DNA from 2 places in the Jeotgalicoccus nanhaiensis genome. Region 2 is predicted to be linked to the other one. Evidence: riboswitches for the same ligand, from Rfam matches in the RefSeq annotation. Region 2 holds a riboswitch; the other holds the start of a gene.

Region 1 (3,422 bases), on a different contig from region 2:
AATATGTGTTAAAGGAAGGTTTTCCATAAGGTTTCTTAACCTTTGGAAGACCTTTTTTAATTCTATAATTGTAGGAAGCAATAAAATGAACAGATGAAAATGTGTTATATGACAATTCTATTTATTTGTTCTTGATGTAAGGTGGATAATGAAGTATATATTTTATAATTTATCAGCAGGATAAGTCATCAACTTTGTTGATTATATATTTCAAATAAACCTAACTTTAAAGGAGCATATTATTTATGAGTGACTATAATGCAGTAGCACCAACTAATACGGATAACGCACCGAAGTTTGACGAGTCTTCTCAGTCAGCAGCGTTTTCACATTACAGCAATTTATCAGCACAGCTGCCAATCGATCCTTCAACTGGACAATTAGCAGAAGGCGGCGTTAAAGCGCAGGCTGAACAAAGCTTTAAAAATATCGAAGCAATTCTTAAAAACTTCGACCACGTAATGAGCGATATCGTAAGAATCACAGTTTTCGTTACAGATATCCAGAATGTAGATGCTGTGAACGAAGTGTTCCACACATTCTTCCCGACATATGTACCAGCGCGTACGAATGTAGCGGTTAATGCTCTGCCAATGGGTGCTGAAGTTCAAGTTGAAGCGCTTGTATCACATGGTGTAGGTACAATTCCTAATGCACCGCAGGCTGGAGATTTAATTAAATTAACAAACCACACTGCGAATGCACCGGCAAATGCTTTATCTTCACAAACTGTAGCATTTTCACACTACAACAATATTACAGCTCAGCTGCCAATCGATCCTGCAACAGGCAGAATCGTTACAGGCGGGGTCAAAGCAGAAACTGCACAAAGCTTAAAAAATATTAAAGCAATCTTAAACAGCATCGATGTACCATTTGATGACATCGTTAAAGTAAACATCTTCGTTAAAGACCTTGCGGATGTTGAAGCGGTTAACGAAGTTTACTCTGCGTTCTTCCCGGATTCTTCTATCGCGAGAACTGTAGGATATGTACCAGCTCGTACTGTTGTTCAGGCAGCAGACTTGGAAATGGGTGCTTCTGTACAAATCGAAGCAGTCGTATCTCACGGTGACGGTACGCCGCCTCAGGCTATCGAAGACAGACACGGTATCGTGATTAAAGCGAATAATACTGAAAATTCGCCAGTGGACAGCTTATCTACACAAACTGTAGCATTCTCACACTACAACCACTTGTCAGCTCAGCTGCCAATCGATCCTGCAACTGGTAAATTAGTTGAAGGCGGCATTAAAGAACAGACTAAACAGGCTTTAAATAACATTAAAGCGGTTATCGAAAGCGTTGACCACGTAATGGAAGATATGGTTAAAGTAAATATCTTCGTTAAAGACCTTGCAGATATGGATGCAGTCAACGAAGTTTACGCAGAATTCTTCCCTGAAGGCACGCCAGCAAGAAGAGTTGTCGGCGTTTCAGCACTGCAGGAAGATGCTCTAATTCAGATTGACGCAATTGCGGGCAATGCTGAAGGCACACCACCTGAAACTAAATAATAGCAACCAGATAAAAAATACGCCTCCATTTATATGGGGGCGTAATTTTTTTATTCCGGCAAAATTCTATGGCCGATTTTTTTAAATATAAACGTGCCGATAAATGTCGTAATCAGCGTCGACAGTCCAACTGTTGCTGCACTGAACCAGTACGGCAGTCCAAGAACTAAATACAGGGCCAGTGCCACAAATAGTCCTGCAAGGACACTGTACTGCAGGGCGTTTATCCAGACGTTTTTTATAAAATAACTTAATGTATAGGCAATTACCGATATAGTTACACCGACAACGACGTCGATTAAACCGAGGCTTGAGAAAATATTTGCAATACCGACACCCAGTACCATTCCCGGTATATATTTTCGGTTAAAAAATGGAATGACACAAAGTATTTCACTGATTCTGAATTGAATCGCTCCAGTGCCAATCGGGTTAATTACAGTAAGTGCGACATAAATTGCCGCTAAGACAGCATTAATAGCTATGTCTCTGATATTCATAATAGTAAATCTCCTTAGTTTTTTTGACAGGGAGTTTGCGAACCTGTTTTTTTATTTATTGACTGATATCGTCTCAGTAATTTCACCGGTTAAGGCACCGTTTTTGAAGGTGCGCTCAATCAATGTAATGTTGTTCTGATGGTCGAAAAGAACGACAGTGGAGCATCTGGTGCCGTAATCAAAATCAGGGATATCGATAAACAGCGGGGATAATTTCTTTTCGAGTTCAAACTCGACACCCGTTTTTTGAACGATGTCATCTGCTGCCTCGGTATCGATGCGGAGCAGATTAAATAAAGCATCTATATCTACTTCATCTTCTGACAAGACTTCATCCAGCTTTTCTTTTCCGATAACGACTTTAGGCCAAGGTGTATCCAAATATTCATTGGACAGCCCGTGCGTGCCTTCAGTTACACGTGAGATCTTGTTATCGTAATTGTTCATGTAATAAAGTTCATCAGGAGTACCTGTAAGCAGATTAAAGCCTGCATAGTCACTGCTGTATTCCGAAAGGTTTGTTAAATATTCTTTAGGACTTTCTTCTGACAGCAGGTAATTGACAATCAGTTCCCCGCGGGACTTTTCAGCTTTCAAGGTCATTTCTTTTGGCGTCCGGATATTAGTCAATGCTCCTATTTTACCTGATTTTGATACCGCAAGCCAGGTGCCTTTTGCTTTTAAATCACGGCCGCCTAAAATATTCTGATGGTCTTCCCAATAGGACATCGGTGCGGTCGGCCGTGAATAAAATTCATCACGGTTCGCCGCAAACACCATTTTATATTTTTTGTGCGTTCCGATATTAAAATTAATAAGACACATTAAAATCACTCCAAGGGAATGTTTCAGGCGGCTTGCAGTGAACTTCCACGTACTCGTCTTTCGTAGGATGCTTAATACGCAGATAAGTTGAGTAAAGGGCAATCTGCTGACCGACTTTTGCATTCTTATTATATTTTTGGTCGCCGAACAATGGATGTCCGAAATGCGACAGCTGCACACGGATCTGATGTGACCGGCCTGTGTGAAGCTTCACTTTTACAAGTGAAAATTGTCTGTTTTCATCAACAGTTTCATAATCCAGCTTGGCCATTTTTGAACCGCGGTGGTTTTTATGAACCACTTTGGAAATATTTTTCTTTGCATCTTTAAATAAATGATTCGTTAAAGTGCCTTTTTTCTGATCCAGATGATTCTCTACAACAGCATGATACTCGCGGTCGAAATTTTGAAGGCGAACTTCATTCGACAGACGTGACGCTGCTTTTGAAGTTTTGGCAAAAACGACAGCTCCGCCGACAGGGCGGTCTAATCTATGAACCAGCCCCAAATAAACCGCTCCGGGTTTATTGTATTTTTCTTTAATATATTCCTTTAACATAGTTAATAAGTCTTTATCTTC
Region 2 (3,422 bases):
GCTCAATTAAATACCTGCCCATTTCTGTCTGCAGCCCCTGCCCCCTGTGCTCAGGATCAACGAGAGAGATTTCAGAGTAAATGGATCGTTCTCTCCTAACCCCGACATCATCAGCCAGGTGCTCTTCTTCATCAATATCCGGGATATACATTGTCCGCACTGCAATTAATTTATCTTCATAAAAAACACCTGCAACATAGCCCTGGTTTACACCTTTCTCAAATTCTTCCCTCGACAGTTTTTCGAGAACTTCCTTTTGTTCTAAAAAATCATACACGGAATTCTGCAGTTCTAAAATCTCTTCGATATCATTTAAAGTCAGTTTTACAAAGTTCATATTTATCTCTTCCTTCCATATTATAATGATGTTTAAAACTCTTGAAATCGGTTATTAATATATTGAGGAGTTGGTGTAAAATGAATATATTAGTGAAATGTATGAACTCCAGCAATGACAAAACATTTTTTAAACTGATCACTGATAAAGATGTGGGAAAACCACCTTTAGATTCTTTTATATATAACTGTATGAGTAAAAATAATTCTTTTGATGAAGACAATATACTGGTTGAATTAATCTATCCGGATCATACAGAATTATATTTGGAATATAATTTAAATTTCAGCCGTTAAAATACGGCTGTTTTTTTATTTAATATCTTCCAGCCATTCAAACATTAGCGGCACCCATTTTTGTACGTGGGTATTTACTTTTCCTGTTATTTTTGTCGCGGTACTTAAACCGTGGTCGCCTTTATGGAAAGTGTGAAGTTCCCAGGGCACATTGTGACGTTCGAGCGCATCGGCAAAATCCAGCGCATTTTTTATAAACACAAGTTTGTCTTCACCCGTATGCCAAATAAAAGTGGGCGGCGTGTTTTCAGATACATAATTTTTCACTGTTGCTTTATCGAGAGTATCCGCTTCTATCGCTTGCCCGAATACCATACGGCTCGCCATCGACATGTATTTAGGATCTCCGATGCCTCTTTCTTCGGCAATAATTCTGTTAAGATCGTAATCCAGTATCGGATAACTTAATACTTGAAAGTTCGGGCGGTACCATCTGGATTCTTTCCCAACCCGATCACTCAGCCACGGCTGATTCCAATGCACACCGAGACTTGCTGCCAGATGGCCGCCTGCTGAAAATCCGAGGACACCGATATTATCCGCATCCACGTTATATTCATGAATATTTTCGCGGATATGAGTCATCGTAAGTGCCAGCTCAATTAACGGGTTCGGAAACTCGGAACCGAGAATTTCTTCAGGTTCCAGCCCTGCAGCGATTTTGTACATTTCATCCCGCGTCGCTTCTTTTCCTTCAGCTTCAAGCCTTGTTCCTATCGTTGAATAGCGCAGTATAAATACTTGATAGCCCTGAGCCAGAAATTCATAAGCTGCTGGTTCAGCTTCGCGTTTTGATACATACATATAACTGCCGCCGGGACAAATGACGACGGCCGGCTTCGCTTCGACTTTGACACCTGAATCACCTAAAAAAGCTGTGACTTCTGCGTGATAATTACCTACTTTAAACTTTTTGATTTCCATCATCCGTACCTCCGTACTCTTGTTACTTTAATAGTACCAAAAAACTGCAGACTATATGAAGAATCATGTATCCACTTACAAAAAACACAGTATAGACCTTTCTCTCCGCTCTATGTATAATGAGTACTGGAAAATAAATTACGAAGAGGTTCTTAGCCGCACCCTCTTAAAAAAACTAAGACACACAACATGTGCCTTCGGGCTCATGTTTTTTTAATTTAAGGAGGATTTTTATAATGACAGAAGATTATTCAAAAGATTTAAGTTTATTGGGAAATCAAAATGTAGAATATAAATTTGATTATAATCCGGAAATTCTGGAAACGTTTGAAAATGGTCATATCGGCCGCGATTATTTTGTTAAATTTAACTGTCCTGAATTTACAACGCTGTGTCCGATGACGGGCCAGCCGGACTTTGCAACGATTTACATCAGCTACATTCCCGATGTGAAAATGGTTGAAAGCAAAGCCTTGAAATTATACCTGTTCAGCTTCCGCAACCACGGCGGCTTCCATGAAAACAGCATGAATATGATTATGGATGACCTCATTAAATTGATGGACCCGAAATACATAGAAGTCTGGGGCAAGTTCACACCCCGCGGCGGCATCTCCATTGACCCGTACGTAAATTACGGGAGACCGGGAACAAAATATGAAGAGATGGCTGACCACCGCATGATGAATCACGATTTGTACCCGGAAAAGATAGACAACAGATAAGAGTGACCGGCTAAGAATTTCTTCCATTTTAAAATGGAGGGTACATATTGATATTTTATTTAACCGCACTGTTTGCGGGACTGCTCGTTGTTTCAAACATACTGGCAGTTAAAGTATTTACGGTTTTTGGATTTGATTTACCCGCCGCTGTTATCGTTTATATGGCAACATTTTTAATTACCGATGTTATCGGTGAAGTATACGGTAAAAAGATGGCGGCGCGCGCTATACGCGCAGGATTTGTTACACAGCTCATCGTTTTATTTTTTATCTACATAGCAATAGAAGTGCCGGCTGCACCGTTCTTTGAAATGCAGACGGAATACGAGATGATTTTAGGGGGCAGCTTCCAGGTCATTATCGCGAGTCTGGTCTCTTATCTCGTCAGTCAGAACATCGATGTGTTTATCTTTCATAAATTAAAAGAACGTCACGGCAGACGGCATTTGTGGCTCCGCAATAACTTTTCAGCAGTAATTACACAATTTGCTGATACGAGTATTTTTATCGTGATTGCTTTTATTGGTACGGTACCGGCGAATGTATTAATCAGCATGATCTTTATGCAGTACATCGCTAAAATTATTATCGTGCTGCTGGATACGCCGATAGTGTATCTGCTCGTCGGTGTTGTCCGAAAACAGCTCGATAAAGAACGGGCTTTATTGAAAAATGTCACTGAACAGCTGTATTAGCCGGCTTTCGTGACGATGAGAACCGCTCATTGTGTCAGAAACTAAAAAAACTTCCACTGTCCAAAAGACAGCGGAAGTTTTTTAGTTTTATATACTTTTTCTAACTATTTTCCGGTAATAACCGAGTGACATTAAAGCAAATATTGAATACAGTACCGTGTAGACACCCATTACGATCAGGGTTGGTGTCCACATTTCAATCCCGAAGATAAACCATCCGGATTTAACTGCAAACAGTGAATGCAGAAGACCGATAACTAAAGGAATACCGAATGAAATAATCATTTTCAGTGCGAGTCCTTTTAGTATTTCCCCCTCTGAGAATCCAAGTTTGCGCAGCACTTTATAACTGCCTTTTTCTTCTTCGCATTCGTCAATTTGTTTAAAGTATAGAATGCATCCTGATGTCAGCAGGAAGGCAAAGCCGAGGAAGCCTACTATAAAT

Evidence for each region. Region 2 has a riboswitch for preQ1 ahead of queF (preQ(1) synthase). Riboswitches for the same ligand answer to the same signal wherever they lie in the genome.
Region 1: another riboswitch for preQ1. It lies ahead of IR135_RS08870 (QueT transporter family protein); the one in region 2 lies ahead of queF (preQ(1) synthase).

Annotation. Positions count from the first base shown of each region.
Region 1 is NZ_JADGLW010000006.1:86,321-89,742, reverse strand. It holds gene IR135_RS08875 (RidA family protein) at 246-1,517, shown strand; gene IR135_RS08870 (QueT transporter family protein) at 1,568-2,017, opposite strand; PreQ1 riboswitch class I at 2,026-2,069, opposite strand; gene IR135_RS08865 (NRDE family protein) at 2,069-2,842, opposite strand; gene IR135_RS08860 (RluA family pseudouridine synthase) at 2,829-3,422, opposite strand, start outside.
Region 2 is NZ_JADGLW010000004.1:86,595-90,016, forward strand. It holds gene IR135_RS07320 (GNAT family N-acetyltransferase) at 1-337, opposite strand, end outside; gene IR135_RS07325 (hypothetical protein) at 418-633, shown strand; gene IR135_RS07330 (alpha/beta hydrolase) at 649-1,560, opposite strand; PreQ1 riboswitch class I at 1,697-1,742, shown strand; gene queF (preQ(1) synthase) at 1,794-2,282, shown strand; gene IR135_RS07340 (queuosine precursor transporter) at 2,330-2,977, shown strand; gene IR135_RS07345 (FtsX-like permease family protein) at 3,065-3,422, opposite strand, start outside.